Linked DNA regions of Rhizobium sp. N324. Each later gene encodes a partner of the first gene's protein in a complex. Links are inferred from orthologs where the notes say so. Each region holds a gene or a part of one and is shown on either strand. Other genes may lie near its edges.

Evidence for each region.
Region 2: the proteins of dnaN (region 1) and dinB are in contact, whole or in part, in a solved structure (PDB 1OK7), measured with the Escherichia coli proteins. The link is inferred for Rhizobium sp. N324 from one-to-one orthologs.

What each region holds. Positions count from the first base shown.
Region 1 is NZ_CP013630.1:352,951-362,647, reverse strand. Bases 1-2,976 are described here. They hold dnaN (DNA polymerase III subunit beta), read left to right. Parts: upstream 1-917; coding sequence 918-2,036; downstream 2,037-2,976. Other genes in these bases: AMK05_RS01760 (DUF72 domain-containing protein), read left to right, coding at 2,115-2,976; rsmI (16S rRNA (cytidine(1402)-2'-O)-methyltransferase), read right to left, coding at 1-669. Outside these bases: more of AMK05_RS01760, read left to right, coding at 2,977-3,026; phospholipid N-methyltransferase PmtA, read left to right, coding at 3,122-3,721; AMK05_RS01750 (histidine phosphatase family protein), read left to right, coding at 3,721-4,302; pyrF (orotidine-5'-phosphate decarboxylase), read left to right, coding at 4,309-5,016; AMK05_RS01740 (DUF1330 domain-containing protein), read left to right, coding at 5,045-5,332; AMK05_RS01735 (complex I NDUFA9 subunit family protein), read left to right, coding at 5,476-6,456; AMK05_RS35060 (hypothetical protein), read left to right, coding at 6,740-6,892; AMK05_RS01730 (undecaprenyl-diphosphate phosphatase), read right to left, coding at 7,135-7,932; AMK05_RS01725 (glutathione S-transferase family protein), read left to right, coding at 8,162-8,854; tRNA epoxyqueuosine(34) reductase QueG, read left to right, coding at 8,867-9,697. UniProt on the Escherichia coli protein: Confers DNA tethering and processivity to DNA polymerases and other proteins. Acts as a clamp, forming a ring around DNA (a reaction catalyzed by the clamp-loading complex) which diffuses in an ATP-independent manner freely and bidirectionally along dsDNA.
Region 2 is NZ_CP013632.1:171,886-181,415, reverse strand. Bases 1-2,809 are described here. They hold dinB (DNA polymerase IV), read left to right. Parts: upstream 1-769; coding sequence 770-1,849; downstream 1,850-2,809. Other genes in these bases: AMK05_RS24630 (SOS response-associated peptidase), read left to right, coding at 2,644-2,809; AMK05_RS24635 (SOS response-associated peptidase family protein), read right to left, coding at 1,846-2,340. Also shown: more of AMK05_RS24630, read left to right, coding at 2,810-3,234; AMK05_RS24625 (DMT family transporter), read right to left, coding at 3,310-4,260; AMK05_RS33610 (CGNR zinc finger domain-containing protein), read left to right, coding at 4,337-4,948; AMK05_RS24610 (ArdC family protein), read right to left, coding at 5,380-6,300; AMK05_RS24600 (DUF2277 domain-containing protein), read right to left, coding at 7,450-7,716; AMK05_RS24595 (pirin family protein), read right to left, coding at 8,134-9,069; AMK05_RS24590 (hydrolase), read right to left, coding at 9,158-9,530. UniProt on the Escherichia coli protein: Poorly processive, error-prone DNA polymerase involved in translesion repair and untargeted mutagenesis. Copies undamaged DNA at stalled replication forks, which arise in vivo from mismatched or misaligned primer ends.

The DNA.
Region 1 (9,697 bases):
GCGGAACTCCTCATAGGTCTTGGTCAGCTCGCGGCAGACGGAGGCCGGCCGGGCGCTGCCCAGCACGTCGGCGGCTGCAAGAAGCGTGGCGCCGATGCGATGCGGCGATTCAAAGAAGATCAGTGTCGCGGGGGCCGCGGCAAGTTCGCCGAGACGGTCGCGGCGGGCCTTGTCCTTGACCGGCAGGAAGCCGGCGAACAGAAAGGCGTCGTTCGGCAGGCCGGAGCCGACAAGGGCTGCAAGCGGAGCCGAGGCGCCGGGAATGGGAATGACGCGGTAACCTGCCGTAATCGCCTGCTGCGCCAGCCGATAGCCGGGATCGGAGACCAGCGGCGTGCCGGCATCCGACACCAGTGCCACCGAGCGGCCGGCCTCCAGCGCCTGGAGGAGCCGCGGGCCGGCCTCGTCGGCATTGTATTCGTGATAGGCGAAGGGGCGGTTCTGGATGCCGTAGCGGTCGAGCAGCACACGGGTGACGCGCGTATCCTCGCAAGCGAGCACATCGGCGCCGGCCAGTGTTTCCAGCGCCCGCAGCGTGATATCGCCGAGATTGCCGATCGGGGTGGCGACCAGATAGAGCGCCGGTTCCAGCGGCCGCGCCGGTACCGCCATATTGTGCAGGCGGAAGCTTCGCCGGGTGGCGGCCTGCTCTGTCGTTTCCTCATTCATGCCATTTGCTTTCGTCCCGCCGTCGTCGCGCCTTTATGGGCGAGCGGCACGGCTTCGGCAAGGGTTCGGATTTCTGTGAGAATTGCCCGGGAAAACCGCAAATGCAGGCGCTTGGCTCTCCATGCCTCTTGCAATCCGATGCTGAAGTCTGCCATTTTGCCCGTCCACTCCTCCGGTCTCAGGCCGGGAAAGCATTCTTCGGGTGCTCGATGCGCCCGGACAGTCACGGTCGAAAGCGGTAGCATTCCATGCGTATTACTATTGAGCGGTCAAACCTGTTGAAATCGCTGAACCACGTGCACCGCGTGGTCGAACGTCGCAACACGATCCCGATCCTGTCCAACGTATTGCTGAAGGCCGACGGCCAGAACCTCGACATGAAGGCGACCGACCTCGACCTCGAAATCACCGAGGCGACGCCGGCCAGCGTCGAACAAGCAGGCGCCACCACCGTTCCGGCCCATCTTCTCTACGATATCGTGCGCAAGCTTCCCGACGGCTCGGAAGTGCTGCTCGCCACCAGCACCGACGGCGGCTCGATGACCGTGCAGTCCGGCCGCTCGAAATTCTCGCTGCAGTGCCTGCCGGAATCCGACTTTCCCGATCTGACCGCCGGCACCTTCACGCATTCCTTCAAGCTGAAGGCGACCGACCTGAAGATGCTGATCGACCGCACACAGTTTGCGATCTCGACCGAGGAGACGCGCTATTATCTCAACGGCATCTTCTTCCACACGATCGAGAGCAATGGCGACCTGAAGCTCAGGGCGGTCGCCACCGACGGCCACCGGCTGGCACGCGCCGATGTCGATGCGCCCTCCGGCTCGGAAGGCATGCCCGGCATCATCATTCCGCGCAAGACTGTGGGAGAATTGCAGAAGCTGGTCGACAATCCGGAGGTGACGGTGACCGTCGAGGTCTCCGATGCCAAGATCCGACTGACCATCGGCTCGATCGTCATGACCTCGAAGCTGATCGACGGCACCTTCCCGGATTACCAGCGGGTCATCCCGACGGGCAACGACAAGGAAATGCGCGTCGATTGCACGACCTTCGCGCAGGCCGTCGACCGTGTTTCCACCATTTCGTCCGAGCGAGGCCGCGCCGTGAAGCTGGCACTGTCCGAAGGGCAGCTGATGCTGACCGTCAACAATCCGGATTCCGGCAGCGCCACCGAGGAAGTCGCCGTCGGTTACGATACGGATGCGATGGAAATCGGCTTCAATGCCAAATACCTGCTCGACATCACCGCGCAGCTTTCCGGCGAGCAAGCGATCTTCCTGCTGGCCGATGCCGGCTCGCCGACGCTGATCCGCGACACGGCGGGCGACGATGCGCTCTACGTGCTGATGCCGATGCGCGTCTGACGGGAACGAAGGCCGCCCGGCTCCGTTTTTCCTCCTGTTAAGCGGAGGATTGCTCCTCCCGTAAAAACGGAGGATCCGATGACGAAAAAGACGGGAACGGTGCGCATCGGCGTATCCGGCTGGACCTATGCGCCCTGGCGCGGCCAATTCTATCCGGAAGGCCTGCCGCAGAAGCAGGAACTTTCCTATGCCGCCCGGCGCTTCCCGTCGATCGAGATCAACGGCACCTTCTACAGCCTGCAGCGTTCGGACAGCTTCGGCCGCTGGCGCGACGAAACACCCGAGAATTTCGTCTTCGCGGTCAAGGGGCCGCGCTTCATCACCCATATGCTGCGGCTGCGCGAGATCGAGACGGCGCTCGCCAATTTTCTCGCCTCCGGCCTGCTGCGGCTTGGCCCCAAGCTTGGGCCGATCCTCTGGCAATTCCCGCCGAACATGGCCTTCGACCCCGATCTTTTCGAAAATTTCCTGGCGCTGCTGCCGCAGCACCGCGATGCGGCTGAAGCACTCGCCAAGCGGCATGACGGGCACGTCAAAGGCCGCGCCTGGCTTCGAAGCGACGGCGATCAGCCGCTCCGCCACGCGCTGGAAATCCGCCACGACAGCTTCCGCTCTCCTGCCTTCATCGAGATGCTCCGGCGACATAATGTCGCCCTCGTCTGCGCCGACACGGTGGAATGGCCATTGCTGATGGATATCACCGCCGATTTCGTTTATTGCCGCCTACATGGTTCCGAACAACTCTATGTCAGCGGCTATGAGGACGAGGCACTCGACCTATGGGCCGAACGCGTCCGCGCCTGGGCAACCGGCGGAGAACCGAAAAATGCGACGCGGGTGCTGGCGCCGCTCGCAGCGTCCAACAAGGGCCGCGACGTCTATCTCTATTTCGACAATACCGACAAGAAGCTGCGCGCGCCTGTCGACGCCGAGCATCTCAGCCAAAGGCTTGCCGGTCTCGTGCCGCGATCGGCGCCGAAAGCCGCATGAGTTGTTGATGCCGATGTCCTTGTTGCGAAAATCCTTGTCCCGACAGCGACAAGCGGCATACTAAGACAATCGATCAACATGCGGATGGGTGGAGAATGCGCTTAAGGGTCAAGGTCAAGGAACACTTCGGCAAGAAATTCGATGAGGAAATTCGTTTCTTCCGGGGCATGATGCAGGGGCCGAAGACGGTCGGCTCGATCGTGCCGACCTCGTCGATCACCGCCAAGCGCATGGCAAGCGTCATCGACATGCATTCCGGGCTGCCGGTGCTGGAGCTTGGCCCGGGCACGGGCGCCATCACCAAGGCGATCCTCGGCCGCGGCGTGAAGCCGGACAATCTGGTGGCGATCGAATATTCGACGGATTTCCACCAGCATCTGCAGCGCGCCTATCCCGGCGTCCACTTCATCAATGGCGATGCCTTCGATCTGCAGGCGACGCTGGGTGCATTCGGCGACCGGACGTTCGATTGTGTCATCTCCTGCATTCCGCTCCTGAACTTCCCGATGGCGATGCGCGTCTCGCTGCTCGAAAGCCTGCTCGACCGCCTGCCGCCGGGGCGGCCGGTGGTGCAGATCTCCTATGGCGCGATCTCGCCGATCGCCGCCAATCCCGACCGCTACCATATTCAGCATTTCGACTTCGTCATGCGCAACATTCCGCCAGCGCAGCTCTGGATCTACAGGCGCGGCTGATGTTCGGGCTCTATATCACCCATCCGCAGGTGAGGATCGACGCCAATGTGCCGGTGCCGAAATGGGGGCTTTCCGATCTCGGCGCGGCGCGGGCGCGCAAAGCCGCCGAGAGCGGCTGGGTGCGGCAATTGCGGCGCATCATCTCCAGCGACGAGACCAAGGCGATCGAGACGGCCGAAATTCTGGCGGCAGCCTCCGGCGTGACGATCGAGATCGTCCACGGCATGCACGAGAACGACCGTTCGGCCACCGGCTTCCTGCCGCCGCCGCAATTCGAGGAAGCGGCCGACTGGTTCTTCGCCCATCCGGAAGAAAGCTTCAAAGGCTGGGAGCGCGCCGTCGACGCGCAGGCCCGCATCGTTACGGCGGTGAAGACCGTTCTTGCCACACATGATGCGGCAGCCCCGATCGCCTTCGTCGGCCATGGCGGCGTCGGCACGCTGCTCAAATGCCACCTGGCCGGCAGACCGATCGGCCGCGACCGCGACCAGCCGGGCGGCGGCGGCAATCTCTATGCTTTCGGCCTTGCGGATCTGGCCCTGACATGCGACTGGACACCCATCGAAGACTGGCGGGGGTGACTTGAAATGGACGCACGCGAGCGGCTGATCGTCGGCCTGGATGTTCCAACGATCGGCGAAGCGGAAAAACTGGTTTCCATGCTCGGCGACGACATTCTCTTCTATAAGATCGGCTATCAGCTGGTCTTTGCCGGCGGGCTGGAATTTGCCCGCGATCTTGCGGCAAGCGGCAAGAAGATCTTCCTCGACATGAAGCTGCTCGACATCGACAACACCGTTGCCTCAGGCGTCGAGAACATTGCCAAGATGGGCATGTCGATGCTGACGCTGCATGCCTATCCCAAGGCGATGAAGGCCGCGGTCGAGGCGGCCGCCGGCTCCGGCCTCTGCCTGCTCGGCGTCACCGTGCTGACCTCGATGGATGCCGAAGACCTTGCCGACGCCGGCTACAGCCAGGATCCGCACAGCCTGGTGCTGCGCCGCGCCGGGCAGGCGCGCGCCGCCGGCATGGGCGGCATCGTCTGCTCGGCGGCCGAGGCGGCCGAGGTGCGCGAGATCGTCGGACCCGACATGGCGATCGTCACGCCCGGCATTCGCCCGACGGGCAGCGAGCATGGCGACCAGAAGCGGGTGATGACGCCGTTCGATGCGCTGAAGGCGGGGGCGACGCATCTCGTCGTTGCCCGGCCGATCGTCAAGGCGCCCGATCCCCGGCATGCCGCTCGCGCCGTGCTCAACGAAATGGTTGCCGCGCGCTGGCCGGCAAACCGCTGACAGACAGCAACGCAAAAGGGAGAAGACCATGGCTAAGGGATATTGGATCGCCCGCGTCGATGTTCGCGATGCCGAGCGCTACAAGGATTATGTGGCGGCGGCGAAGCCCGCCTTCGAAAAATACGGCGCAAATTTCCTGGCACGCGGCGGCGCCTTGACCGAACTCGAGGGCAAGGCGCGCGCCCGCAACGTGGTGATCGAATTCCCCTCGATGCAGCATGCGGTCGACTGCTACAATTCACCGGAATACCAGATCGCCGCCAAAATCCGCCAGGAAGTGGCGGATGCGGAGATGGTCGTCGTCGAAGGCATCTAGAGCGCCATGCGTCCTTTCGCACGATGCGTCAGGCGAGTTCGCATTCGCAAAAACTGACGGTGCGAGAGGCCTTCCCGTCGCGCCGGGATTGGGCTAAGACGGTGCCGATACAGCATCCTGCCAAGCCTTTCGAGGAACCTGCCATGACCCTTGCCAACCTGCCGCCGCTCGTCACCGTGTTCGGAGGGTCCGGCTTCGTGGGCAGGCACGTCGTTCGGGCGCTCGCCAAACGCGGCTATCGCATCCGCGTCGCCGTGCGCCGTCCCGATCTCGCCGGTTTCCTGCAGCCGCTCGGCAATGTCGGGCAGATCTCCTTCGTCCAGGCAAACCTGCGTTATCGCAATTCGATCGACCGCGCCGTCGACGGTGCCGATCATGTCGTCAACTGCGTCGGCATTCTGCACGAGACCGGCCGCAACACCTTCGACGCCGTGCAGGAATTCGGCGCGCGCGCGGTTGCTGAAGCGGCACGCGGCGTTGGCGCCACGCTCGCCCATATTTCAGCCATCGGCGCCAATGCCCAGTCCGAGTCCGGCTATGGCCGCACCAAGGGCCGCGCCGAAACCGCCATACTCTCCGTCAAGCCCGATGCGGTGATCTTCCGCCCGTCGATCGTCTTCGGCCCGGAGGACAGCTTCTTTAACAAGTTTGCCGACATGGCCCGCATGTCGCCGGTCCTGCCGCTCATCGGCGGCGGCAAAACGAAATTCCAACCCGTCTATGTCGAGGATGTCGCCGAGGCCGTCGCCCGCGCCGTCGACGGCAAGGTCGCCGGTGGCAAGGTCTATGAGCTTGGCGGGCCCGAGGTGCTGAGCTTCCGCGAATGTCTCGAGACGATGCTGAAGGTGACGTGCCGCAAAAACCCGCTGGTCTCCCTGCCCTTCGGTATAGCGTCGATGATCGGCAGCATCGCGTCGCTGATCCCCTTCATAACGCCGCCGGTCACGCCGGATCAGGTGCGCATGCTGAAGCACGACAACATCGTTTCCGCTGCGGCCGAGGCGGAAGGTCGTACGTTGCAGGGCCTCGGCATTGCGCCGACCATGGCCGCATCGGTGCTCGGCTCCTATCTTGTGCATTATCGTCCGCACGGCCAGTATACCGGCACCGGCAAGGCCGCCTGACCAATTTGTTGAACCGTCGGAACGACGCCGTTCGCGCATGCCGCGGACGGCGTTTTCTTTTGCCGGTTCAAGCAAAGCCGGCGCAAGTTTGAAATGTTGTTGTGCCAGTCAGACCAAGTGCCGTTGCATAAAAGACGCATCGGAAATTTTGTGGAATTAACGCCAAATTTAGCAGGAACGTTTATTGCTATTTGCCATTCCACTGACTACCAAGCCCGCGCGTCTTCCAACGGACTCAACGCTTGGGATCGCGTGCGGCAATCACTGTGAAAGGCATTTCTCGATGGGCAAGTCAATCGCGCTCCTGTTTGCGTGTGCGGCGCTGGTTATCCTCGCAGGCTCCTTCGTTGCGTCCGGCTCGGTCGCAGCAGTGAAGGGCGGCTGTTCGCCGGCCTACGGCGTCGATCCTTGCTCGACGGCTTCGATCAGCCATTGACGAAAGGCCGGCCTCCCGCCGGCATCTTTCATAAAGACACGTAGCGGTCGGAGCGCCTGAAGCAGGACGCTCCATAATGAACGCCCGGTCTTGCCCGCTTCAAAACAGCAGCAGGCACCTACCTCTTTTTATTGTTATCTGACGGCGCCCTCAGCTGGCAATCGCATGCCTGCCCGCAAGCTCGACGCGGCAAATTGCATTCGCGCCGGGGCGCGGCGCGAATGCAAATGCGTTGGGATGCCTCAGCCGATCAAGCCGGTTGCGGCCATGCCGAGCAGCAACACGCCGAGAATGATGCGGTAGACGGCAAACAGCGTGAACCGGTTGCTTCTGATATAGGCCAGCAGCCATTTGACGGCGATGAACGCGACGATGGTGGAAACGACGAAGGCGATGCCGAGTGCGGTCCAGTCTTCGTTTGCCGCGCCGCCATCCTTGAAGGTCTTCAGCAATTCATAGCCGCTCGCCGCATACATGGTGGGAATGCCGACGAGAAAGGCGAATTCGGTTGCTGCGGCGCGGTTGCCGGTGCCGGCCAGCATGGCGACGAAGATCGTGGCGCCGGAGCGCGAGGTTCCCGGGAAGACACCGGCGACGATCTGGGCGATGCCGACCAGGATGGCGACGAGCCAGGTGATCTCCTTATGGGGGGCTTTGCGTGCCGCAGCCCATTCGGCAAAGATCATCCAGAAACCGCCGATGATCAGCGCCCAGGCAATCGGCGTCGCGGTCTCCGGCAGTTCGAAGCCGAGCTTTTTGACGATAAGTCCGAGAATCGCAGTGATGAGAAAGGCGACGATCAGCTTGGCGGCATAATCGCGATTCTCAGGCTCCCGCCAGCCAAGCACCAGATCCAGCAGCCGACGCCAGTAGATGATGGTGACGGCGAGGATGGCGCCGGCCTGGATGACGATGTTGAACATGTCCGACCGGTGGCCGAGCCATTGCTCCGCAATGATCAGATGGCCGGTGCTCGAGATCGGCAGAAATTCGGTAATCCCCTCGATGATACCGAGAAGCGCAGCATTGATATAATCCATACATTGTCTCCGTTTAAAGGTCGGTCGGGCCTGACCGCTTGGGTCGATCAGGCCGCCGCTTCCATTCGTTCGTTAGACCGTATCTCGCCATTGTCAGATGGCGTAAAATCCGATTCGCTTGTATTGGCGGGGCCAAGCTCCTATAGCTTCAACCAATGAGTCATGACTAGGGCGCTATAACTGAGCTGCCACACAGTCCTGTAACAGCAATCACGAAGCTCGAGTATCGATGCCCACGCTTTATCATCATCCCATGTCATCCGCATCTCGCTTCGTCCGGCTGATCCTGGCCGAATACGGCTATCAGGCGGATCTGATCGAGGAGCAGACATGGGAGAAACGCAGGGATTTCCTGGCGCTCAACCCGGCCGGCACGCTGCCTGTTTATGTCGACGACAGCATGCGGGCGCTCTGCGGCGCGACCGTCATTTCCGAATACCTGGATGAGACGCATGGCGTGTTGAAGCGCGACCGGCGGCTGCTCGCCGAGGACCCTTTCCAGCGGGCGGAAATCCGCCGGCTGAGCGAGTGGTTCATGCAGAAGATGGAAAACGACGTGACCAAGCCGCTCGCCCGCGAGCGGGTCTACAAGTTGCAGATGACATCAGATCAGGGCGGCGGCGCGCCGGATTCGAAGATTTTACGCACGGCCCGCGCGAATATCCGCCAGCATATGCGCTATCTCACCTGGCTTGCCGGCTCGCGCCAATGGCTGGCGGGCGAGCGGATGAGCTATGCCGACCTTGCCGCCGCGGCCTCGATCTCGATCCTCGATTATCTCGGCGAGATCGACTGGGCGGATGCGCCCGTCGTCAAGGACTGGTACCAGCGGCTGAAATCGCGCCCCTCCTTCCGGCCGATGCTGACCGAGCGGGTGCGCGGCTTGACGCCGGTTTCGCATTATGCCGATCTGGATTTCTGACGAGGGCTCTCCATGCCCGAAGCCGATAGAGATGACAAAGAGCGCCGCCGCCGCGACAATTTGACCATGTTCGTGCGGGCAGAATCAGCCGCCAAGGGCTTCGATCTCTGCCGCATCACGCGGCCCGACGCGATTCCCGAAGCCAAAGAGCGCCTTGGCCAGTTCATCGATGCCGGGCGCCATGGCACGATGGAGTGGATGGCGGAGACGCGAGAGCGGCGCGGCGATCCGCGCACCCTCTGGAGCGAGGTGCGATCCGTGGTCGTCTTCGGCCTCAACTATGCGCCGGAGGAAGATCCGCGCGGCATCCTCGGCAAATCCGATAGAGCGGCGATATCGGTCTATGCCCGCAACCGCGACTATCACGACATCATCAAGGGCCGGCTGAAAGAGATCGCCACGCGATTTGCGGCGCGGGCCGGCGCCGATGTCAAAGTCTTCGTCGATACCGCGCCTGTCATGGAAAAGCCGCTGGCAGCGGCAGCCGGGCTCGGCTGGCAGGGCAAACATACCAACCTCGTCAGCCGCGCGCACGGTTCCTGGCTGTTTCTCGGCAGCATGTTCACCACCGCCGATCTCGCCGTCGACGCTAAAGAGACGGATCATTGCGGCTCCTGCCGCGCCTGCCTCGACGTCTGCCCGACGGCCGCCTTTCCGGCACCCTATCAGATCGATGCGCGGCGCTGCATCTCCTATCTTACCATCGAGCATAAGGGTCCGATCGACCCCGCGCTGCGGGTGCCGATCGGCAATCGCATCTATGGCTGCGACGATTGTCTCGCCGCCTGTCCCTGGAACAAGTTCGCAAGTGCGGCCTCCGAGATGAAGCTGAAGGCGCGGGAC
Region 2 (9,530 bases), on another replicon or contig:
TCACGCTTGATCAACATGGACGGACTGGAAGTCGATTTATCGATCAAAAAAAGCCCCGCAAGTTTTGCGGGGCAATGATATTCAGTGGAAAGGCGGATGGGGGAAGAAGGGACCCGCATCCGCCCGTCGAACTCACCGCTTGTAAATAAGTTCCCACTCTTGCGAGCTTTACATCAGCAACCGCACCAGAGCGTCCTCATCTTTCACCCCATGTCGAAACGACTGAAGAATTCGATTGGCCAGTTCCTCGCGCTCCGCTTCCGATTTGATCCGTCTAGCGGCAACGAGGTGGTAGAACACCCTCTGACACAAAGCGAGATCGGCCTTTTCGAGGGGTTTGCACCTTGTGCAGTTTGCCACGGGAACATGATAACCTCAGAATCCCTGTATTGAGGGTAGGTTTGGGAGGCGCCAGATTCAGCCCGCGCATCCGCTCCAGAAGATTTCAGGTCGCTATATTCAGGTCGGGGAGCGACTATTATCGTCTGCTCGACTAGCGCCGATGTCAGCGGCCGAGTGAGGCTACCGTGCTGAACCATCACGTCTCGAACGTGGCTCTGATCGTCGCGGTGCCGCCGTCCGCTCAGTGTCTCTGATAGAAGGTTTCCACAGAATGAGAACGCCTTGGGCGGCTGGAAGTTCGGCGCAGAACCGAGGCATCCGCGGGGATAGTTGATATAGCGCCGAAGCCTGCTATGTTCTCTCTTTGTTTCGGCTTTGATTGATTGCCGATCCCATAGACTAGCGCTGAAGCCGCCATGAACGAACGATGAGCTCGACCCCCTTTCGAAAAATCGTCCACGTCGACATGGACGCCTTCTACGCGTCGGTCGAGCAACGCGATAATCCCGAGCTGCGCGGCAAACCGATAGCCGTCGGCGGATCGGCCGCCCGCGGCGTGGTGGCGGCAGCGAGTTACGAGGCCCGCGCCTATGGTATCCATTCGGCGATGCCGTCGGTGACCGCTAGGAGAAAATGCCCGGACCTCATCTTCGTGCCGCCACGCTTCGACGTTTATAAGGCGGTGTCGCAGCAGATCCGCGAGATCTTCGCCGAATACACGCCTGACGTCGAGCCCCTCTCGCTCGATGAGGCCTATCTCGATGTCACCGAAAATCTCAGGGGCATGCAGATCGCCACCGACATCGCCCGGGAGATCCGAACCAAGATCAAGCAGATCACCGGCCTCAATGCGTCGGCTGGAATTTCCTACAACAAATTCCTCGCCAAGATGGCGAGTGACCTCAACAAGCCCAATGGTCAGGCCGTCATCACGCCGAAGAACGGCCCAGCTTTCGTGGAGGCCCTTCCGGTCAAGAAATTCCATGGCGTCGGTCCCGCGACGACTGAGAAGATGCACCGGCTTGGGATCGAAACCGGCGCGGACCTCAAGCAGCAAACCCTTGAGTTCCTGGTGGAGCATTTCGGGAAGTCGGGACCCTATTTTTACGGCATTGCGCGCGGGGTCGACGAGCGCCAGGTCAGGCCGAACCGAGTGCGCAAATCCGTCGGCGCCGAAGATACCTTCTCCAAAGACCTCCATGCCTACGAGGCGGCGCGCGAAGGTCTTCAGCCGCTGATCGAAAAGGTGTGGGGCTATTGCGAGGCCAATGGGATCGGCGCCAAAACGGTGACGCTTAAGGTCAAATATGCCGACTTCAACCAGATTACCCGCAGCAAAACGATTCCGGCTCCTCTCGCGGCGATCACCGATCTGGAGGACATCGTCAGCCTGTTGCTGGCGCCGGTCTTTCCGCCTCGAAAGGGCGTTCGGCTGCTCGGCGTCTCGCTGTCATCGCTGGAGCGGCAGAGCTTCGGGACGGAACCGCAGCTGAGACTGGCGCTTTAGACCGCCAGCATCGGCTGGGCAGGCGCGCCAGCGTGGCGCTTGACCCGGAAGGTGCCCGCCGGCAGCGGCCGTAGGATTTCCTCTTCGGGGACAAGTCCGTCCAGCCAAGCCATGCGCTGGTCGCGTGTCAGCGCCGCCATCTGCCGGTCGTGGAACGGCGCGATATCGGCATTTGCCTCGATCGTCAGGACGGCATAGGCCTCCGCCCAATCCGCAGCTGTCGGCCGCCAGATTCCCGCGAAATAGAACCAGTCGCCATTGGCGAGCGAGAATCTGAAGCTCTTGTGGCGAAACTCCGAGACCGGCACCAGGCAGCGGTGTGTCGGAAATCTCCGTCCTTCCGAACGGATGACGTTCACCGCGCGCGGACCGCCGTCGCGTGGGCGCAGGCCCCACGGCAGTTCCACCATCTCCACATCGCCGTCATGGCGCCGGATGATGACGCGGCGCTCATTGAGCGGAGCATCGGACCGAAAAACGATCGCGTTCATAACTTCTGGAACATACCAAGAACACGCATATTAGACAAGACCGATGGATAAAACTGTGCTGATAATCGAAGACTGGTAGTCCAATGGATGCGTGCAAATGAGACTGTACTTCAGATGGTCATGCGGCACGTTCGCGATCGCCCACCCATCGTCGGGCGGCAAACTTTACTGATCAAAGACTGGTCGCGCTCCGCCTGCCGACAAAGAAGGCGGGCGAACGCCTCACCCCGGGGCGCATACAATTCGAGCATATTTTGCACCTGTAGCGCCTCAATGACTGGACCACACGTGAAGGGAAGAGCGATGTGCAATGATTATCGGCTGATGGTGGATGTCGCCTCGGTTGTCGAGGATTTCGCCGATCTCAAGATCAAGATCCGTTTCGGTGAAGGCGCGCCCAATCTCGAAGCGCGCGAAGACATCAAGATCACCGATATAGGCCCGATCGTCAGGACGATCGATGGTGACCGCGAGGAAGCCGAGCTCGTGCAGCGGCGTTGGAGCTGGCCCGGACCGAACAAACGGCCGGTTTATAACTTTCGGTCGGAAGGTCGCGAGTTCACTTCCAATCGCTGCCTGATTGTTGCCGGCGGCTTTTACGAGTTCACCGATCCAACAGACCCGAAAAAGAAGCGCAAGGACAAGTGGCTGTTCACGAAGAAGAACGAACCGATCTTCTGCATTGCCGGCATCTGGCGCGAAACACCGGAGTTGGGCCAAGCCTTCACCATGCTGACGATGGAGCCAGGGCCGGACATCGCGCCGTACCACGATCGGCAGATTGTCATCCTGGAACGCGGCTCCTGGGCAGATTGGCTTGACCCGACCGTTTCCGCGAAGTCGTTGATCAAGCCGCTCCCGGGGGGCACCCTTTCTGTCGAGCAGGTCGGCTGAGTCCCCGGATCTGCTACGCAGAGCTGACCATGAGCCGCGGCCTGGAGTAGCAGACGGCCCTGATCGTCCTGTCCGCTAACGGTGGCAATCATCTGTGACGCCCAAGGTCGGTCGCCTGTTTGAAAAGCGCGGCAAGCGGTCAGCGGATAAGCAGATCGCCGCGGCAAGGACCATCAGTCCCATGCCGATAAATCTTTGCGGTTCAGCGGGCTCGTCGGCGAAGATCACGCCGACTGAGACCGCAATGGCAGGAGACACGAAAGCGAAGCTGCCTGCTCTTGCAGGGCCGGTGTCGCGCAAGAGCTGCATATAGATGCTGTAGCCGAGCAGCGAACCGAAGATGACGAGGAATAGCCAGCCGGCAACCGCTTGCCATTCCCAGGGCGTGACCAGGCTCTCGGCCGACCGAGGCTCTATCGCGAGCGAGGCAATCAGCAACACGGTACCGCCGATCAGCGTCGTCAACCCGGAAAGGCGCCAGCTGCCATAGTTTGATATCAGAGGTTTTGCCAGCACGGATCCCCAGGCCGAGGAAACGGCTGCCCAGGCGATCGCCCCGAGCCCGATCATCGGCGAACCTTTCTCAAGCCCAGTCAGATCGACCGACGGCGCGAAAAGAAGGCCAAGGCCAAAAGCGCCAAGGAGCATGGCGAAGGCGCGAAGGCCATTCCAATGTTCCTCCCCCAAGGCAACGCCGAAGGCGAGCAGTGCAAGTGGGGTCAGCGACATCTCCAGAACCGCTGCGGTCCCCGAAGGCACGAACTGCATGCCCCAGAACAACGGCCCGTAGCAAAGCGTGATCATCAGCAGACTGACAATGATCAGGCGTCTTATATCCGCCTTTGCGACGGCTTTTCCTTGTCCTCTCGCCCACGCCAACACGATGAAGGCAGCACCTGCCACCATGAATCGCGTTGCGGCAAACACCATCGGGGGCACCGTTTCGACACCGAGCTTGACGGCGATCCAGGTCAGCCCCCATACGCAGCATAAAACAGCAAATTTCAGAAAATTGCGCCTAGACATGTTCCGGCCTTGCGATTGTAACGGTTAAAGACCATTTATACCGTTACAACTTTATTCTCCGGGAGTTGTTCCAGGCATGGCCAATTCGACAGCTGACATGCGCCTGAGCGGCGGTCATCCGGCCCTCGACCTCGCCAATACCGTGGACAGCCGGCGCGGCCGCTGGGGGCCGGACTTTCTGCGGTCATTCGACGATTTGCTTGTCCTGGCCGAACGGCTGGACCTTGTCGATCAACAAGCGGCGGCGCGTCTTCGCAGGCAGGCGGAAAACGATGCGACGAAGGCGGCTGCAGCGCTGGCAGACGCTCTGACATTGCGTGAATCGATCTACCGGCTCTTTCTTTCCGAAGGCGCCGGAGAGCCCCACCCAATCGCAGATCTTCACCTCGTGGAGGACTGGGCGCGACGCGGCCGGGCCCATCAGGTCCTCGCGGCAAATGAAGCTGGTTATGCGTGGACTTCACCCTTTGACGATCTTCCCCAACTGGTCCAGCTCTTTGCGATCAAGGCGATCGATCTGTTGCTGGAGCGCAATCGGCGGCGCGCGGTGCGTGAGTGCAAGGGCAGCAACTGTGGATGGCTGTTTGTTGATCAATCCAAGAGTGGGCGACGACTGTGGTGCTCTGACGCGAGCTGCGGCAGCCGCGCTCGTATCAGACGCTTCCGATCCCGAGTGAAAGGCACATAAGGGCCTGACCTCACCGCGCGACGACGGTTGCGGCCGCGCCGACCAGATACTTTCCATTGGCATCGTCGGCGACATGGAACTTCTCACGCTCCGCTTCATAGTCTTGCCCTTGTAGCTTTTCGCGAGCTTGGGTGCGGTTTGCCTGTTCGAGTGGGCTGGGGAGTCGTTACCAAATCTATTGCGCCGTGACGCGCTGCGATCGCACGGTGATGGGAACCGCGGTCAGATAGCGTGACATCTTTCTGAGATAGGCTTCGCGTTTTTTGAACGAGGATGAAGCTCCTCATCCCCACTCAGAGAGTCGTCCGGGCACGACGAACCCGGAGCATAGAGTTCACTGCGTGCAAATTCGCAATAGCAGGACTTGTTTTCCGATGAGCATCCGATGGCAAGCCTTGGCGGCTCATGATGTGGGCCAATAAGGAGGCGGCTCAAGCCGCCTCCTCCTTGTTGAGATCCGGCTGCAGGTCATGCAGGTAGTCGACGGCCCGTTGCGCATGAGCTGCCGCTGAAAAGATGGCGCGCTTGTCGTTGCCGAGAACCTTGAGCCAGCTGTCGAGATAGCTCGCGTGGTCGGGGCGCGGTTCGAGCTCTGGAACGACACCAAGATCGGCGCAGAGAAAGCAGCTGCCAAGTTCGGCAATGAGCTCTTCGCGGGCGCGTTCGCTCCTGTCTTTCGCGTAGCGGCTCAGATCCCGATCGAGCCTTCGCGGTGCAGCGGTCCAGTGCGTCATCTCGTGACTGAGGACGGCGACGTAGGAGGCATCGTGCCGGAAGGCGTCGACGCATGGCATCTGGATGTAGTCCCGAGCAGGAGCATAATAGGCCGCCGATCCACCGTGGCGGATCAGGGCGCCGGTATTGGCAAAGAAGCGGCCGGCAGCACCGATGCGGCTCATCCAATCCTGGTCAGGCGCGATGGAATGGGCAAGGCCATTGAGCCCGGTGATCTGATCGGTGTTGAACACGGTGTAGGTTTTGAGAAAGGGGATATCCCGTTCGATTTCGGCGCCTGTCTCCGTCCTCTCGGCGCGAATGAAAGAGCTGGCAAAGACGACGGTCGTGCCGGTTTCGCCCCTGCGAACGGCGCCGCCAAGCTCGATTGCCTGACGAAACGTCATCCACCTTGGTGATGCGAAGCCGCGGGCGATGGCTTCAGACCAGAGGAGCAGAACATTGATGCCGGTGTATGGTTGGCCATTGTGGCGCAGTGGCCGGCTGACCTCGGCCGTCCCGCTTCCCGCCGTCCACGGCTTGGTCCATGGACGGACGCCCTGTTCGAGATCGGCGATGATCTTGGTGGTGATGCGGCTGTAGATATCGGATCGTTGATTGGATTGCTGCCTGTTCATGTCTGAACCTCCGTTCGAGGTCGCGGCCATCGCGACCTCGAACGGAGGTCCAAAAGCCGGGCTGCAAGCGCGGCCCGCATCCGCAGGGCCGCAACGAAGTGGAGGACGGCAAAGCCGTTGTGGGCGGCGCGAGCCTGGCAGGACCAGAGCCGGGGCAGGACGCGATGGCTGAAAGACGACGGCCAGGTTTTGACGCAGGCAGAAATGGCAAATCCAATCCCCTATCTCGCCGCGCCGCGCACATGAAGAGCATCGAGGATGGCTACATGCCGGGCGCGGCAGTGAGCGGGCGATATCGACGATGTAATCGCGCAATGCAGTCCCACTTCCCCGAGGACTTTGCCGTCAAAATCAAGATGGTTGTTCGGTCTCTCCAATTCAGGTGAGCACGGATCAAAGAGATTCGCCACGAGAGGATATCCCCCATGAACAAGTTCGTTTTCGCGCAGTGCTTCTGGGCGCTTCAATAATGCCGACCAATCGCCACGGCGATTATTCCAACGCAGGTGAAGGCGCGGGTGCTGGTGCGGGTATCGGCGCCGTCGGCGGCGGCACCGGCGGACATCTTACCGGCCTCGCCTTGATGGCAATTCCAAGACTTGGCCCCGTCGTCGCCGCTGGCTGGCTGGCGGCAACCGCCGCCGGTGCTGTCGCTGGCGGTGCCACAGGCGCATCATTGGCGCGATGACGAATTCCGGCGTGTACGCCGAAGGCGTCCGCCGGGGTGGCTCATAGGTCACTGCAAGGGTTCAAGACGCCCTTGTCCCCGAAGCGGGAGCGATCCTCAAGCGGTCCAACTTTGTCGACCCGGCTGAGCGCCGCGCCGCTTACATAGCAGAGGGGTGGACCAGGTTCGATGACGCGCTCGACCCCTATAGTCCCGAACAAGTGGCGAAAGAACGCAGCCGTTATCGGCTCTGAAGGTCGCGAGCGCGCCCCGCGAGGGTCGCACCGCTGAGTGATCAAGCTGTACTCCGCTGTCAAGGAAACGGTGAAGCTCCCCGCGAAAGCGAAAAGCTATGTGCATCCAGACGTCGTTTCTCTGATCGCTGTGCTGCAGATGGCAAACGCCGATGGCACCTTCACAAGACAGCTGGGTTGCGGGTTTTCACAGGCTCGATTTCGCGGAGTTCGCGTGGCGCCTTCATCTTACGCGAAGCGCTTCGCTGCTCTCGCGAGCGCCTTCGCGGCGACTTCGTCTCGATTTCGAGGAGGTTGAGAGGTCTCCAGCGAACTCAGCAGCTCCTTGGCGCACTCCGCGATCGTAAGGACAGCCTGCTCGAAAGCCGCCTCGTTGCGTTTTGACGGCTTGGTAGCTCCGCTTAGCTTCCGCACAAACTGAAGCGCAGCGTCATGAATCTCCTCATCCGTCGCTGGCGGGTCGAAATTAAACAGAGGTCTGATGTTTCGGCACATGGCTTGCTCCCGGTCGTTTCCCCTGGTGAGAGGGAGATTGCCCTTAACGTAGTCGCAAGAGCGTGAAATACAAACGGCTCTCCGACTGATGGGGCGTGGTGGAATCAGGACGCGTTTGTTGTCGGCTGTTTGAGGAGCTCTTCCGCCTGATCAAGGCGTTCCGGCCCGAATGATCAATGCGACCAGCCACACTTGCGTCTCGAAAAAGGCATCGGACATACCGCCCGAATAGGAGCCCAAGATCGTCGCAACCGTCGCCACCATGCGCAAGCTGCTCACCATCCTCAACGCCATCATCAGGGACGGACGACCATGGCAAAACGCTTGACAACGAAGACAGTCGCTCTCCCGCAACCTCGCCACTTTCATTGCATCGCCGCGGACCCAGACCCTTTGCCTTTAGGCTGAGGAGCGGACTCAATCGGGCAAGGGTATGAACTCCCCGCGGTCGTCGGCAGGAAGGTCGAAACGGCCCTCGCCCCATTTTCCGGCTCGCCATTCGGCCTTGGCGTCTTCGATACGTTCCATCGACGAGGCGACAAAATTCCACCAGATGTATCTTGGCCCACAGAACGTTGCGCCCCCGAGTATCATGATCCGGGCGCCCCGCTCGCCGGCCGCGACGGTTATACTGTCGCCGGGACGGAATACCATCATCTGCATCGTGCCAAACTCCTGTCCGGCGACCGAGATCGAACCTTCGACAACGTAGATCGCCCGATCTTCATGTTCATCGGGCATGGGTAGACGCGCGAGCGGATTCAGCTTGACGTCGGCGTAAAAGGTCTCCGAAAACATTCTGGCGGGAGCGTGCTCGCCGTAGGCATTTCCCAGGATCAGCCGCGCCGAGATGCCGTTGTCTTCGATCATCGGAAGCGTGTTCCTGCCGTGGTGCTCGAAAGAAGGCGCCACGTCCTCCTGCCCGTCCGGCAGCGCCAGCCATGTCTGGATTCCAAATAGGCTGTTTGGGCCGGTCCGGGCCGCCGAGCTCGTGCGCTCCGAATGCGATACACCCCTGCCCGCGACCATCCAGTTCAGCTCGCCCGGCTTGATGATCTGGTCAGCTCCAGTGCTGTCGCGATGGTGGAAGTCGCCGCGGTAGAGGTAGGTGACGGTGCCGAGACCGATGTGAGGGTGGGGCCGGACGTCGACGCCCTGCCCGGTCAGGAGTTCGGCGGGGCCGGCCTGGTCGAAGAAGATGAACGGGCCGACCATCTGTCGGTTCGGCGCAGGTAGCGCGCGTCGGACCTCGAAACCGCCGAGGTCGCGGGCTCGTGGAACGATCAACGTTTCGATCGCGTCCACGCCGACCTGATCAGGGCATCCGGGTTCGATCGCGGGGTTCCAGCTCATGTTCTACATCCTCCTTGTGGCCTGATCTCCGTTCGTAGAGGGAGAGCAAGCTGCGACAGAGCGCATCCCACTCTCCGTTTACGTCGGATTATACTCCTGCGCCAGCCCTTGGTGCCGCCGTGTTGAGCAACTGCTGCTCCCACAGATATGCAATCCCGCTACCGCCTGAATGCTGGACGATGACGTCCGTGATCTTCGCAGCCTGTTCGGCGCGCGCCCAGTCCCGCTGCCACTCAGCTGCGAGCGCCAGCCAGGTCATCATGTTGACGCCGGCTGCGATCATGCGCTGGATCGCGATCTGGTGCGCCTCAACCGAGACGCCCCCCGACGCGTCGGTGATCACCGTGACGTCCCAGCCCTCGCCGGCTGCCTGAATTGCCGGCATGGCAACACATACCTCCGTCCAGAGGCCCGCGATGATCAGTTGCCTGCGACCGGTCGCCTTTACGACATCGACGACC